DNA from 4 places in the Alteromonas sp. 07-89-2 genome. Region 2 is predicted to be linked to each of the others. Evidence: predicted binding sites of a transcription regulator. Region 2 holds the regulator's gene; each other region holds the start of a gene.

What was found. Region 2 encodes sigma-54, which starts transcription at its own class of promoters, with help from an activator protein. Its sites were predicted from a motif close to GTTGGCACGNNNNTNGNNT; they were not measured.
Region 1: glnK (P-II family nitrogen regulator) is a predicted target of sigma-54. The motif match lies at 2,926-2,944, and genes of this name have one in related genera.
Region 3: F0261_RS13475 (formate/nitrite transporter family protein) is a predicted target of sigma-54. The motif match lies at 1,523-1,541, and genes of this name have one in related genera.
Region 4: xdp1 (exosortase-dependent surface protein XDP1) is a predicted target of sigma-54. The motif match lies at 2,203-2,221, and genes of this name have one in related genera.

The regions. Positions count from the first base shown of each region.
Region 1 covers NZ_VTYM01000016.1:888-4,978, reverse strand. The annotation lists gene ggt (gamma-glutamyltransferase) at 1-1,018, opposite strand, end outside; gene F0261_RS11625 (ammonium transporter) at 1,241-2,488, opposite strand; gene glnK (P-II family nitrogen regulator) at 2,521-2,859, opposite strand; gene F0261_RS11615 (hypothetical protein) at 3,102-3,956, shown strand; gene F0261_RS11610 (AraC family transcriptional regulator) at 4,006-4,091, opposite strand, start outside.
Region 2 covers NZ_VTYM01000023.1:122,644-126,734, forward strand. The annotation lists gene F0261_RS14945 (HPr family phosphocarrier protein) at 1-140, opposite strand, end outside; gene rapZ (RNase adapter RapZ) at 140-985, opposite strand; gene ptsN (PTS IIA-like nitrogen regulatory protein PtsN) at 1,070-1,513, opposite strand; gene hpf (ribosome hibernation promoting factor) at 1,527-1,814, opposite strand; gene F0261_RS14965 (RNA polymerase factor sigma-54) at 1,845-3,326, opposite strand; gene lptB (LPS export ABC transporter ATP-binding protein) at 3,400-4,091, opposite strand, start outside.
Region 3 covers NZ_VTYM01000019.1:58,934-63,024, forward strand. The annotation lists gene F0261_RS13470 (DUF3488 and transglutaminase-like domain-containing protein) at 1-1,360, shown strand, start outside; gene F0261_RS13475 (formate/nitrite transporter family protein) at 1,801-2,649, shown strand; gene F0261_RS13480 (protein phosphatase 2C domain-containing protein) at 2,776-4,091, shown strand, end outside.
Region 4 covers NZ_VTYM01000048.1:813-4,903, reverse strand. The annotation lists gene prsT (XrtA/PEP-CTERM system TPR-repeat protein PrsT) at 1-1,183, opposite strand, end outside; gene xdp1 (exosortase-dependent surface protein XDP1) at 1,289-2,155, opposite strand; gene xdp1 (exosortase-dependent surface protein XDP1) at 2,338-3,273, opposite strand; gene pssA (CDP-diacylglycerol--serine O-phosphatidyltransferase) at 3,650-4,091, shown strand, end outside.

The DNA of each region.
Region 1 (4,091 bases), on a different contig from region 2:
CGACTGGAATATCGTTGAAGTCTGGATCCGCATAGAACTTAGCGCGATCTTCAAAGGCGAGCTTCTTGGCTTCCACAAAGGTATGGATGTAGTCTGCTGAGTTAAACCCCATTCCATCGATATCATAGTGCTCAAGCACATTGAGAATCTGTAGTGCCGCTATGCCTTGTCCGTTGGGCGGAAGTTCCCACACATCATACCCGCGATAGTTAGCAGAGACGGGCTCTACCCACTCCGAGGTATGTGATGACAAATCCTGGTATGACAAAAAGCCGCCTTGAGACTTCATGTAAGCATCGATAGTGCGTGCGATATCGCCCTTATAAAAAGCATCTCGCCCGCCTGTTGCAATCTTTTCATAGGTCACGGCTAAGCCAGGGTTTTTAAAAACATCGCCTTTTAGCGGAACTTTCCCGTCGATAAGAAAAGTCTCTGCAAAGCCTTCATAGTGACCAATTCGCTCTTGATTCATCTCCCAGTAATAGGCAATGACTTCTGAAACAGGAAACCCCTCACGGGCATATTTGATAGATGGCGTAAGCAGCGCAGACATGGGCAGCTTGCCAAATTTTTCGTGTAGTGCAAACCAGCCATCTACAGCGCCAGGGACGGAAACGGGTAGCGGACCAAATTTTGGAATTTGATGCAAACCACGCTCGGCAAACACCGCTTTGGTTAACTGTCTGGGCGAACGGCCAGAAGCGTTTAAACCGACTAGCTTCTCTTCTTTTGCATCCCACACAATGGCAAATAGGTCGCCGCCAATACCGCTGCCTGTAGGCTCAACTAAGCCTAGCATGGCATTGGCTGCAATAGCTGCATCAACTGCACTGCCGCCTTGTTTTAAAATATCCAACGCCACTTGCGTAGCTAATGGTTGGCTTGTTGCTGCCATGCCGTTCTTTGCAATAACTTCTGAGCGACTTGCAAAGGGATGCCCCGTTATTCTGTCGTAGCCCAAACAGCTGATACTAAAGAAAGCCAGTATCAAAGGTAGAAGTCGCACACTTGCAATCATAACCGTCCTTTTACTAAAACGTTGCCGATAATAAATCTAGCGTTAGTCTATCGATTCATAGTGTAGCGTTATTGTCACATTACGCCTAGGCTCTTTTCCTAAGCCCAGTAATGGTCATAAAACACATTGCATGAAACGAAAAAAGCCCCGCATTAGCGGGGCTTAAACGAAGTAATAAGGCATTATTGTTATTGTTGTTTCGTTTGCCTAATCGAGACTCTCTTACGAACGGCTGCTTGTGAAGTCTGGGTATGCTTCCAGACCACATTCGCTCATGTCTACGCCGTCGAATTCTTCTTCTTCGCTCACACGTACACCCATAACCGCTTTAATTACTAGCCATACCACTAGGCTCACTACGAATACCCATACAAAGATAGTCGCTGCACCAATTAGCTGACCAGAGATGCTTGAACCATCGTTAGTGAAAGGTACAAGGATAAGACCTAGAAGACCAACCACGCCGTGAACTGAAATTGCGCCCACTGGATCGTCAATCTTAAGCTTGTCTAGTGCAACAATGCTAAGCACTACTAAAATACCACCAAGGCCGCCGAACAGCGTAGCTTGTAGTGGTGTAGGTGTTGAAGGCTCTGCTGTAATAGCTACAAGACCGGCTAGCGCACCGTTAAGTACCATAGTTAGGTCAGCCTTACCGAATAGAATGCGTGCTACGATAAGTGCAGCAATTGCACCACCAGCAGCTGCAGCATTTGTGTTCATAAATACAATCGCTACTGAGTTTGCACTTTCAACAGTTGCAGTAGCCAGTACTGAACCGCCGTTGAAGCCAAACCAACCCATCCACAGGATAAATGTACCTAAAGTTGCAAGCGGTAAGTTTGCACCTGGAATCGCGTTTACTTTACCGTCAGCGGTGTATTTACCCTTACGAGCACCAAGCACAAGAACACCAGCAAGAGCAGCAGCTGCACCAGCCATGTGAACAATACCTGAGCCTGCAAAGTCAGAGAAACCAAGGTCGCCAAGCGTATACATACCGAATACTGCTTCGCCGCCCCATGTCCAAGCACCTTCCATTGGATAGATGAAGCCCGTCATAACAACTGCGAACGCTAGGAATGCCCAAAGCTTCATACGCTCAGCTACCGCACCAGATACGATAGACATTGCTGTTGCAACAAATACTACTTGGAAGAAGAAGTCAGCAGAAGGTGCATATGTTGCTGGCTCTTCAGCGACACCTGTTGCGCCATCAGCCATGATACCGCTTAGGAATGGACCCCAGTCGCCGCCACCGTACATAATGCCGTAACCGCAAATCATGTACATAGTGCAAGCGATAGCGAATAGCGCCACGTTTTTAGTTAGAATTTCTGTGGTGTTTTTCGCTCGAACAAGACCAGCTTCAAGCATCGCAAAACCTGCAGCCATCCACATAACTAGTGCACCGCAGATTAGAAAATAAAAGGTATCTAGCGCATACCCAAGTTCAAAAGTGATTTCCATTATGGTTTTCTCCGCAAATATATCGTTGTGGCTTACAGCGCGTCGCTATCCGACTCACCAGTTCGAATACGAACGGCGTGTTCAAGGTCGTAAACAAACACCTTGCCGTCTCCAATTTTGCCTGTTTTAGCAGCGCCAACGATGGCTTCTACCAGGCGCTCTACTTGATCATCCTGAACAGCAATTTCCAGTTTGACTTTAGGTAGAAAATCCACCTGATATTCCGCTCCGCGGTAAAGTTCAGTGTGTCCTTTTTGACGTCCAAAGCCCTTCACTTCGGTCACGGTCAAACCGTCGATACCGATTTCTGAAATGGCTTCACGAACATCATCTAGCTTGAACGGCTTGATGATCGCTGTGACTAGTTTCATGAGTTGCTCCCAGTTTGTTTTGGTTATTCTGTGATTTATGGTCGTGTTTCCAATTATGGGAAGATAAACCAAGAGCCATGCCACAAATGATTAACCAAATAAATCAAACACATACAAGCAAACGCTTCATGAACGCACAAAAATAATGCACACTAATGGTGCACTGTTAAAAATTTGCCCAATTTTGAAGCGGCAAGAGGTTGCGGTAAGGTGAGAGGACTAAAAAGTGCGATGAAATTAGGATGGAACTATTCGATAGGGCCCATGGTCTGTTGTTTACTATGACGACTATCACCCCATCTTTCTTTGCGCCTGAGCGCAGCATTGAACACCATTCCGTTGCAAAGAAAACGGCGTGGCGCCCACTATTAATTTCGGGCTGTGCACATGTGTTTGGGGTCATCGTAGTGGTCATACTTTCTCAAATGGGCATCAACAACCAAAAAGCACGAGTAAATGTTTTGGAGCGAACGCCGGAGATAAGCGCCAGACTGTACTATCCCCCCGTTCCACGCCCTCCTGCCCAAGCTAAACCACAAGAAACTAAACCAATCGATGTTTCCCCTAAAAGGCAAGAAATTGAGTTGAAGCCTGACGCAACCAAAGCGACTGAAGCACTTGATAGTAAGAATGAAATTGTAGAAAGCCCTGCGTCCAAGCAGCAGAAAAATGCTGATCCCGATAAACAGCAGGTACCCGTTGAAAGTAAGCCGACTAATACACTGCCGTCGCCCACTTTATCAAAAGACGCAAATCGGCGCGCAGGCTCGTTGAATCTGTCGGTAAAAGATGGCGCAGCCCTCTATTTTGAAAAGTATCACAGTGACAAAGTCGCTGAAGACGCAGAACAAGCAGCAAAAGCATTTCAAGAGCGTAAAAATAGTCCTGTACTTAGCGGGCCAAGCACACAGCAAATACAAGCTAATGAAAATCGACGCCCTTCAAAACGCGTAAACTGTAGCAGTACGACCAATAAAACTTTGGCGATATTGAGTGGGATTGCTGGTGGAACCTTAGAATGCACCAAAATGGACGACCACAAACGTTTTATAGAAGCCAGAGTCAATAAACTTCCTAAAGACGAAGAGATTAACTAGTTGTCTCTATCAACGATTTACCGTCATGTGAGGTAAGCCCTTATTACAGTCACTTTCTTTTGAAAAACTTAGGGGGTCGCCCGAAATACGCTTTGAACCGCCGACTGAATGCTGCAACATCTTCATACCCTGTTA
Region 2 (4,091 bases):
CTGCTTGCGTCTGCTTCTTTATCGCCTTTTTTTAAGATGATTTTAGCGTCGAATTGATTAGCCAGTTTAACCAGTTGGGTCGCCGCTCTTGCATGCAACCCTAACTTATTGACGATAGTTAGCGTTTTTTGAATAGTCATTACTGATTCAGCTCTCTATGGCGAATTTGTACATCAGGGTGTATTTCACTGAAGGTTTTCGACAGGGTCTGTGCGATATAAACCGAACGGTGTTGGCCACCAGTACAGCCAATTGCTACGGTTACGTAACTTCTGTTATTGCGCTCTAAATGAGGCAGCCATGTCGTTATTAAATTCTGAATTTGCCAAATGAACTTGGTCACTACAGGCTGCGACCCCAAAAATACTTCTACTGGTGCGTCTAATCCGGTCAAATGTTTAAGATCGGGCTCCCAATGGGGGTTAGGTAAAAAGCGGGCATCAAAAACGTAATCCGCATCTTTAGGAATACCGTGCTTAAAGCCAAACGACTCAAACACAAGCACAAGGCGTGAGCTTTTCTTACCCAGGATACGCTCTCGAATTAACTCAGCCAGTTGGTGAATGGTAAGCTTATCTGTGTCTAAATATAAATCTGCGCGTTCAGCAATAGGAGCAAGTAGGGCAGACTCGGCTTTAATGGCTTCTGAAAGCGATTTATTAAGCTTGGCGAGAGGGTGAAGGCGACGTGTTTCGCTAAAACGCTTAACCAGTACATCATCGCTCGCGTCAATGTAAACAATGGTCATCGACCACGAAGAAGGCAGGTAGTCTAGAATTTCTACCAAATCGTCAGGATTTTTAGGTAAGTTTCTCACATCGATACTTACCGCAACCTGATCGTACTCGTCAACAACTGTATGGGTTAAGGTGGGAAGTAAGTTTACCGGGATATTATCAACACAGTAATAACCTAAATCTTCCAATGCGCGAAGTGCGACAGACTTACCAGACCCCGAACGACCACTGATTATTATCAGCTTCACCTACTTTCTCCCTAATACTCTGGTTTTATCACATACGCGTTGTTGAATTAGGCGCCTACTAAACGGTTAATAGGCGCTTAATGTTTAACTTAATGCAGATAGAATATCGTCGCTTGTCGTTGCGCGACGTATTGCTTTAATCGTTTCTTTGTCGCTTAGTTTACCAGCCACGGTGGCCAGCGTTTGAAGGTGTCCTTCGGTCTGTTCCTCAGGAACGAGTAGCGCAAAAAAGATGTCTACGGGTTTCTCGTCAAGGGCGTCGAAGTCAATTGCTGGCGTGCTGGTTACAACAATGGCAATCACTTTCTCGAGGCCCGGCAGGCGTCCATGGGGCAGGGCGATACCATTGCCAATGCCTGTACTACCCATACGCTCTCGAGCCATCAAACTGTTGAGTACCGTTGCCTGATCAATGTTCTCGTTTTGCTTGGCAGCGATATCAGCGATGATCTCAAGAATTCGCTTTTTACTATTACACTGAACCGCACACTCGGTGCGGTCCAGACTTACGATGGCTTGTATATCCATGCTTAATTAACTACTAATGTTTTTTCAGTTTTTCCTTATGCTTGATTACCTGCCGGTCGAGTTTATCAACCATGCTGTCAATCGCCGCATACATGTCGGTATTTTCTGAGGATGCGAATACTTCAGCGCCACTTAAATGAACGGTCGCCTCGGCTTTTTGATTTAATTTTTCAACGTTCAGGATGACATGCACATTAGAAATGTGATCAAAGTGACGTTCAAGTTTGCTGAACTTCGTATCGACATAATTACGCAAAGAGTCGGTGATTTCGACATGATGACCAGTAAGGTTGATTTGCATATTTCGTCTTCCTTATATTATTAAGCCCGATTAAATAAGGCTTTTGCGTTGGTTCGACGGCGGGATCGACAACGATTCCCGGTACTTTGCTATTGTTCGCCGGGCAACTTTAATGCCTTGTTCGGCCAACAATGAAGCAATCTTGCTATCACTTAGCGGCTTGCTAGGCTTTTCAGCGGCCACTAATTTCTTGATCAATGCACGAATCGCTGTAGATGAACATTCACCACCAGACTCTGTTGCAACGTGGCTTGAGAAGAAATACTTCAATTCGAAGATTCCACGTGGCGTATGCATGTACTTTTGCGTTGTCACTCGCGAAATAGTGGATTCGTGCATATCTACCATTTCTGCGACATCATTTAGCACCATTGGTTTCATCATTTCCGGGCCGTGCTCAAAAAAGCCCATTTGCTGCTGCACAATGCAGTTTGCAACCTTCATTAAGGTTTCGTTACGAGATTCAAGGCTCTTTATGAACCACTTAGCCTCTTGCATGTGTGAGCGGATGAATTGTGAATCGCTACTATTCTTGGCACGGCGACTCATTGCAGCGTATTGTTGATTTACGCTTAACTTAGGCAGACTGTCGGGGTTCAGCTCAACCACCCAACGGCCATTTTTCTTGGTTACTGAGACATCAGGAATAACGTACTCAGGCTCTTTAGTAACTAAAGCACTACCTGGGCGAGGATTCAAGGTTTGCAGTAAACGCATTGCCTCGCGTAGCTGATCTTCTTTCAATCGGCTTTTACGCATAAGCGTACGATAGTCTTTGCTGCTCAGTAAGTCAGAGTACTCTTCAATCAGTTGCTTTGCTTCAGCAAGCCACGGTGTGTCTTCTGAAAACTGGCGCAATTGCACCATCAAACATTCTTGTGGAGAGCGTGAGCCAGAACCAATAGGGTCAAACATCTGAATGCGCTTAAGCACACATTCTATTTCGTCCATTTCAATCGGCTCTTCCATATCATCATCGTTAACCGCTTCTAAAATATCATCAAGGGTAACGGTTAAATAACCTGACTCGTCGATAGAGTCGATGATTGCTGTAGCGATTGCGCGATCGGTATCCGAGAAATGGGTAAGGCGCATTTGCCAAAGAAGGTGTTCTTGAATATCTTCAGTAGTCTCACCTTGGAAGATTTGCTCGTCGTCATTGGATGGACCCGGAGCAGGCGAAGATGAAGCAGAGTAGTATTCGTCCCATGTGCTGTCGATTGGCAGCTCATCGGGAAGATCGTTTTTCTCAAGTGCATCGCCGGCTTCTAGTGTGTCACTAGATGCAGAAGCAGTGGCCTCAGAGCCGCTGTCATCGTTGTCGATATTGTTCTTTTCTAGTTGCGGCTCGTCGTTACCTTCTTCAACTTCTAATAGCGGATTAGAATCGAGCGCTTCTTGGATCTCTTGTTGAAGATCAAGTGTAGAAAGCTGCAGCAGTTTAATGGCCTGCTGAAGCTGTGGTGTCATGGTAAGTTGTTGGCTAAATTTTAGCTGTAAAGATGGTTTCATCTACGTCTTATTTAAATGCTCTAAATTGAATATACCAGAGCGAAACTGAAAAATGGCAATTCGGTTACATTAACTATAGCCTGAATTGTTCGCCTAGGTATACATCCCTTACTTTTTGATTACTTAAAACCTGTTCCGCCGTTCCTTGCGCAATAAGCTCGCCATGACTCACAATGTACGCCTTTTCACAAACATCCAATGTCTCTCGTACGTTATGGTCTGTGATAAGGATTCCAATACCCCTATCGCGAAGATGTTGTATTATCTTCTTTATATCATTAACTGATATTGGATCAACACCAGCAAATGGTTCGTCTAACAAAATAAATTGCGGTTTTGCTGCCAGAGCGCGGGCAATCTCAACGCGACGGCGTTCGCCCCCTGACAAACTCATCCCCGTACTATTACGTATATGGTTAATATTAAATTCATCAAGTAGCGCATCTGCTTCTTCTTCTTGCTGTTGTGAATTTAAATCTTTACGGGTTTGCAAAATGGCCATGATATTTTCATGCACTGTGAGTTTTCTGAAAATAGAGGCTTCCTGCGGTAGGTAGCCAATTCCGCGGCGTGCACGCTCGTGCATGGGCTGATGAGTTAGCTCATTGTCGTCGATTTCAATCTTGCCTTTATCCAGATTCACTAAACCAACAATCATGTAAAATGTGGTGGTCTTACCAGCGCCATTTGGGCCAAGAAGACCAACAATTTGACCCGTTGAGACAGACAGACTTACATCTCGAACAACCTGTCTTGACTTGTAAG
Region 3 (4,091 bases), on a different contig from region 2:
ATTTGAAAATGCAGAAGCAGTCCCTGTTGCACCGTCCAGGTATTGGCGCGCTATGACCTTAGAACATTTTGACGGGAAAACCTGGTCTATTAGCAACAAACGCAAACAGGCAGAGCAGCAGTTAGCTTACATGGGCAAGCCAACACCCTTGTCAGCTCTGGCCAAGGAAAACACGCCTCAAGTGATAAGTTATGAATTGATCGTGGAACCCACACAGCAAACTTGGCTGTTTGCGCTAGCGCCTTCGACACCCAACAACCGCGAGAACAGTATTTTCGTAAGAAGTCTTTTTGATTTTACGTTAAGGGCGAATAGCCCAATATCCAGTAAGAAGGCGTTTTATCTGCGCTACTATCCAACTGCTCAAATCACTAGCGGAATAGGAAATTTTGAATCGCAACTAAACCTTCAGATTTCCATGAATGGCAACCCTCAAGCCAGGGCATGGGGACAGACACTTGCCAAACAATATTCAAGCGCACAGCAAATAGTTAGCGCAATAATGCGTGAATTTAATCAAAGGGGCTTCCGCTACACCCTATCGCCGAACGCCATGCCTACTGACCCCATCGATCGTTTTTTATTTGAAGAACGCTCAGGTTTTTGTGCCCATTACGCAGGCGCCATGGTGTATGTGCTTCGCGCCGCAGGGGTACCGGCAAGGATGGTAACAGGCTACCAGGGCGGAAGCGCACTTAATGACAATGTGCTTCAAATAAGGCAGTACGATGCACATGCGTGGGTGGAAGCATTTATTGATGGTGTATGGATTCGACACGACCCAACAAGTATGGTGGCACCGTCTCGTTTAACCCTCGGGCTTGAACGTGCGCTGGAAGAGCTTGGGGAGTCTCGTGAAGCCAGTATTTTGGGCGACCTTAGCAACGCTGCTATTTTTGCAACGTTACAAAGCTGGTTTCAACAACTCGATTACTCATGGAGTAAATGGGTACTGGGCTTTGACAATACTGCGCAAACCAACATGCTTGAAGAATTACTAGGCTCGCTAACGCCGCAAAAAATGCGAGTTGTATTTCTTTCCGCCATTGGCCTAATTGGGCTTATTTTAGCACTTTATTTTTTACCCAAAACGCATCGCAACACACTGTCGCCCTCACACAGAGTTTTACTAAACGCAATAAAATGCGTTGAAGCTAAAACAGGAAAAGAAAGAGGGAATAAAACCTTGTCCGCCTTTATGAGTGAAGTTAACCCTTTGATAAACGAAGATGCTGCCAAGGCACTAACACTTCTGTGTGAACAATTTGAGCACGAAAAATACGCACACCGAACACAAGAGACAAAAGTTTATCCAACCATGAAGCGTCAGTTAAAAATGTTAAAACAGGCATTAAAGTAGGAAATGGTTAAACCGGTTGCACCTTAAACACTCACACTCCCCCCTTTTTAGTGCAGACTAATTAATAGTGCCTTGGCGCAAGCGTCTATCAACACAGCCATAAATTTATACAAAGCATTGTTTTTAAAAGCAATAAATAACGCATTTACGTACATTTTGGTTATTGGCACTTTTTTAGCTTTGTACAAATGGATAACAAAAGTACGAAGGCGCTTATACAAGTATTAGTTGCCAACGGGCTTTAGAGTACAAAGGCGTACACATAACCGACGGTTTATTTGTTAGCTACCACAATGCATGAGTTTCGGACAAAGGCGTCCCCAGTTCTTTCTTACGAGAGCGCTGCGGACGCCTTTTTTTGATCTTCTGGAACGCATTGAAACAGTAAACGCCAACACACAGATGACAACTTATTAATAACGACAACGTGAGGTGAAACCATGGCTTATCTTCTCCCCGCTGAGTTTGCAACCAAGATGGTAGATGCAGGCGAAGCCAAAATTTATATGTCTACACGAGATACTCTAATCCGCGCTTATATGGCAGGTGCAATATTGGCCCTTGCCGCTGTTTTTGCCGTTACCATTGCCGTTCAAACCGGCGTGTTTCTTCTTGGCGCAGTGTTATTCCCAGTGGGCTTTTGTATGCTCTACCTTATGGGGTTTGACCTATTAACCGGCGTGTTTGTACTTACCCCACTCGCTTGGCTTGCACAGCGACCTGGCGTCACGCCAAAACAAATTCTACGAAATTGGGGATTAGTATTTTTAGGTAACTTTGGCGGCGCATTAACCGTTGCCTTTATGATGTCGTTTATTTTTACCATGGGGTATAACGTGGATGGCGGTGCCATCGCGACTAAGGTAGCCAGCATTGGCGAAGCTCGTACATTGGGCTACGCAGAACACGGCGTTGCAGGCTGGTTCACCATTTTTATTCGCGGCATGTTGTGTAACTGGATGGTGTCGCTAGGCGTAGTGGGTGCAATGATTTCAACCCACGTTAGCGGAAAAGTACTAGCCATGTGGATGCCTATCATGCTGTTCTTCTTTATGGGTTTTGAGCACTCCGTAGTAAACATGTTCCTTTTCCCATTTGGCCTTATTATGGGCGGCGACTTCTCGGTTATGGACTACTTCATTTGGAACGAGATCCCAACCGCACTTGGAAATCTTGTTGGTGGCCTCGCCTTTACTGGACTAACCCTGTACACCACCCATGTTAAGACGCTACCAAAACGTACTATCCCTGTTGATAAGGCCGCTGCCTCGCAAACACTGCCTATTTAATTAAGGCGCTTATCTTAAAGCCATCATGCCCTGTCCCTATAAGGCAAGTCATGATGGCGTTATCCGTTTCCTTGGAAATAACTAATTGGGCTCATAATTAAATATGAAGATAAGAAGCAATTAAACATGAATGAGCGAGCCGCGTTAAACGCCCCAATTAACCCACCAGCTAACACGCTCAGTGTAAGTGCATTTTCTACAGCCGGCGTTAAGGCGATAAACCAAGATGCATACGCTTTTCATGTTTCTGATAACCTAAATCAAAGCAGCGTTTTTGTTATCGCCGACGGTGTAAGTAGCAGTACGGTTAGCCAAGTTGCTAGCGACTTTGCTACCAGTCAGTTTATTAAACTGTTTAATATGGCGCCGGAACAATGGTCGGTTAAGACGCGCGCTGAAACCATTATTAAAGAGATAAACGCGCTGCTTTACACTCGTACGCAAAGAAGTCCCTTTTGCTATACACCAGAAAAAGGTTATGTTTGCACGTTAACAGTGGCATTGTTAACAGGCAATCACATGGATGTATTTCATGTGGGGGATTGTCAAATTCAGGTTATTTCTAAGAACGCACAGTCGCCTGTCTTACTCACAAAACCTCATCGTCAAGTATCGGAAAGTGAGCCTTCGCAGAGTTATCTTACTAAAGCATTAGGCGTTCAAGCACATATAGACATCGACCACACAACACTCACCCTCAACTCATCGAGCACGTTTTCGATAAGTAGCGACGGGGTTTATGAGTTTGTTTCGCTACCTACCATTCTTATGAAAATCAGTGAGGCCGATACGCTTTCTGAAAACCAAGCTGCGTTGGTAGTACATGAGGCATTTACTAGAGGAAGCGATGACAACCTCACCTTACTTCTAGTTAAGGTTCTTGTAGCTAGCCATGATGGCCTAAACGATCACAGACATCCACCGTATACCGGCGTTTCAAGTTCACCTCATTCATCTGTACTTCACAGGTCATTGGGCGACCAACTGATAACCAATTCTGAGGTATCTGATGCTGCGATTCATTACTCAAATCAGCAGTCTGATGAACAAGTATGCAAAAAGCCTACTGCCGCAAACTTCAAAACGGGTGATGATGTTGATGGACTGAAGCTAGAACGACAGCTTTATACGTCGGCCCGAAGCCATGTTTTTATTGCCACCAATTCGTCTTATGAAGCTACGCACACAAACAGCCCTGTGGTTGTAAAAACGCCGGCTACCGACTTTACCCTATCACCAGAAATGGTAAATGGGTTCCTAATAGAGAGCTGGTTTTCGAGACGGATTAATTCGTCACATGTAATTAAAAGCCCAACCTTTACTGATTTGGGTTTAACGTACCCTCCTTCTGCTTTTTACAGCGTAAGTGAATATGTGCAAGGTCAAACGCTAGCTCAATGGGCTGTTGATAATCCTACGCCCCCACTAGAGCAAGTTAGGAA
Region 4 (4,091 bases), on a different contig from region 2:
TGTTTTGGCGAATAAATAAATCACCTAAAAGCAGTGCTGAGTCTGGGTCTTCCATTAACGCATCCTGATGACGTTCAAGCAGGGCAAGGGCCTGTTTATCTTGTTGAGTCGCCATGTAAACTTGGCTCAACATCAATACCGCCTGTAAGTCATCAGGCTCTTGTTGCAGATAAGCGTTAAAATCTTTCGCGGCTGTTTCCATGTTGTTATTAAAGAAGTTAGTTAAACCACTTATGTAAAGCAACATGGGCTGTGAGGTAATAAGCTCAGGATCCAGTTGAGCCATGAAGTCGTTAAGTTCTTTTAGTTTTTCGTTATCGATAGCTTGCTGGTTGTCTCTGCTTTGTAACCAGCTATTAAGTAAAATGGCGAGAGGATCATTGGGTGTATCTTGGATTATCTCATCTACGAACAGTTTTGCCGTGTCGTAGTCTTTCGCTTCTAAATACAAATCAACAAGATTCCGTAATGCAATGGGATCGTCTCGATTAAAAGTCAGCGCCTTTTGCAAGTGTGCCGTAGCTGCATCTTTATCACCCTGTCGGTATGCGAGTTGCCCCTTCAATCGCCATGTTATTGCATTTTCTGGTTCTAACGACATGGCTTTATTGATAAGCGAGGTCGCTTTGGATAAATCTTCATTTTGAAGAGCTATGGAGGCTAAGCCATTTATTGCAGGTACAAAATTAGGCGTGCGTGAAACAATTGTATTGTAATCACGTAGGGCACACGACTCGTCTTGCAGTCTAATACACGCAGTTGCACGAATCATAAGCCACTCGCGCTCTGCATCACCTGATAGTTTGTTTAAATCAGAGAAGTCTACAATTTCTTGGTACCTGTTCAAAAACAACCAAGTGTTGCCGAGAGGCTCTGCCAGAAGGTTGATATCTGCACCCATTTCCAACGCTTCTACAAACTCCATTTCTGCTGCAGTTAAGTAGCCATTAATAAGCAGTATTTCGCCCATAAGGATTTTTGCAGCAAGGTTTTCAGGGTCTTTTTGTAAGCTGTTTTTAAGGTGGATATAGGCTTCGTCGTATTCGTTTTGATTAAACGCGGTCAGTGCTTTTTCGTAGTCTTCTGACGTAGAAGCAAAACTGTTAAAAGCGATTAATGATGAGGCAACTGCAGAGACAATAGCGCGTTGTACAACACGCTTTTTATTATTAAAAAAATCCATATATACCTTCGAAACTTAGCCTAGCCGCTGGCTTTAAAATAGCATAAAAAAAGGTGGCCTAAGCCACCTTCTAAAGATACGTGTTTTCTATGCGTTTTTAAACAATTAAACGCGGCGCTTACGTCTATAAAGAACAAGACCTAAACCCAACCCCATCAGTGCTAGGGCGCCAGGCTCACTAACTTCTGCGGTTGGTTGAGTCATTGACACACCAATGGAAGACAGTTTTAATTGTACGCTGCTAAAGTTACTCTCAGCGTTATCGTCGAAAATGGTATTGTATGCACCTATTAACCAGTATTTTGCACTACCAGTTAGCTTCGTAAATGTTGATTCGTACAAACCGTTTGAGCCTTTTGAACCTACGCCAAAGTGACCTAGTGTATTCTCAACAATAGCGCTTGTAACAGTGTTCCAAGTTGAGTTGGCTCCGCTCTCAAATGCCGCAATACTATTAAGACCCGCAACAGTAACTTCTTTACTATCATTGTCGCCGACTACCCAAGTGAAGGCTGCATTTTCAAGAGTCACTGACTCGCTAAATGACAGTAAGAACATATCAAAATCTCTGCCACCGCCGTCACCGCTATTATCAACTGCGTGACTATCACCTCCCCAAGAATAATCACTATTTTTAATTCCGTAGCCAACGTGTCTATTTGCTAAAGTACAACCATTATTACCAAGCGTACAGTTCCACCAACCTTGAATATTGCCCTGGGCAAGTCTGTCGTCGGCGTGTCCTGCAGAGTTTGACCAAGCAGTGATTCCTACATCAACTGTAACGCCGTTAATCTCGATTGAGGTATTGCTGTTTTGCGCATTGGTCGTTTGTGAGTAATTTGCGCTGCCATTAGAATTGGCGAGTGTGTATTGTGCATCATACTTTGCACTGTTGAGGCTTGAATCTGTAGCGAAAACTGATGAACTAACAGCAAGTAATAGTAATGTCAGCGATGTAGAAAACTTCATATTTTGAACTACCCAAAAAGCAAAATTAGATGATTATTTTTGATGTTATGCTTCTTTCGTGCCAGTTTGTTTAAGCTTTTGATTTTTAAGTTAATATTTTAATTTGAAAAGGGGCGGTATGAGAGAGGGTAAAAAAAACTGACAGATTTTCCAACCTGTCAGTGATCTAAAGTCTAATTTCTTCAAATGGATTTTTTGCGACGCCACATCACAAGAAGTGAACAAGCCATGAGTAAGCCAATGGTGCCAGGTTCAGAAACTTCTGTTGGCGTTGGCGTACCGGCAGACTCTGTTACAGAGAAGCCAACATTAGCAAGCTTAAAGGCATCATTACCTACATGGCCGCCAATATTTCCGAATACGGTGTTATAAGCGCCAACCAACCAATATTGAGCGGACTCAGTGAAAGTAAAGTCAGCACGGTGATCTAAATATTCACAGTTTTCAATATCAAATGAGGCTGAAGTTAAGGCGTTAGCGACAATATCGCTCCACGTGTTAACACCTGAGGTTAGTTTCGAAGTATTACTTAGTGCTGCAACAGATACTTGGCTGTCGCTGCCACTGTAAAGCCATGAAAAACTTGCGCCCGTTAGTGTCACCGCAGAGTCGAACGATAACAACACGAAGTCATAGTCACGTTCTACGTTAGTCATACCGCTATAATATGCGTTCGCGCTACCTTGAGAGTAATAGTTGATATTGTCAATGGCGTGGTCGGCACCGTCGCGATAGTATGCTTCATCATTGTTTGTTATGCCGTAAGCCCATTTATCTGAGATTTTTTCTAACTTAGCGCCAACGACTGTTTCGCCGGTAACTCCTTGTGTGTCAGAAAAGGCGGACATATTAATATTTAATCCGTCTATTTGAACAAAGGAATTATTCGCCTGATTGGTTTGTGTCACTTCGTCATCGACTAGATCGTAGGTATATTCTCCCAACGGAGAGTTACATACATTGCTTTGTTCGTTGCTTTGGCTCGATGACCCACAGTGAGAATAACTTTGCTTTTTATAGTAGGTAGCGAATGCTGAATTAGCACTCAGGGTAGATAGCAAAGCTGTGGAAAGTAATAGTACAGTTTGCAAAGAAAACGTTTTTTGTAGCGTTCGCATAATTGCTTTCCTATATATGAAGCGCAAAGCACTTCAAGTACACGCCGAGTGATGTGTGCGCATATTATGCGAACACAAACTTGGTAGTACCTAATTTCAACATGGACTTGTATGATATATGAACGGTGAGCTATTTAAGGTATGTAACCGTATACCTAGTTATTAGTTGTTTGTTTAATCGTGAGCATAAGCGGTACTGAATAAATAGAAGCCAAGCGCCGGCATTGTGGTAGGAGTACGTGTAATCAATGCAAAGTTAATAACGTTTTGCAACGGCGTTATGTAAAGGAACGAGGCAGTCTTTTTACTTTGCTATGCGTTCCTGCATATCTATGAAATAATTAGTGCAATTGTATATGTAGAAGTATGAGGACATATGTCTGATCAAAAACGTAAAGGGATATACTTACTTCCCAACTTATTAACAACAGCAGGGTTGTTTTCGGGTTTCTTTGCTGTGGTTTCGTCAATGAACGGCAGGTTCGAAGCCGCGGCAGTGGCTATCTTTGTTGCTATGATTTTTGATGGCTTAGATGGGCGTGTGGCAAGAATGACGAACACGCAAAGCGACTTTGGTGCTGAGTATGACTCAATGGCAGATATGGTTTCATTTGGAATGGCACCTGCACTTGTTGCTTATAATTGGGGGTTAACTGAGCTGGGCAAGTTAGGTTGGTTAGCGGCCTTTATATATGTAGCGGGTGCAGCTCTTCGTTTAGCTCGCTTCAATACGCAAGTTGGTATTGCCGATAAGCGTTTCTTCCAAGGTCTCGCAAGTCCGGCTGCTGCGGCTGTTGTCTCTGGTCTTGTATGGGTTG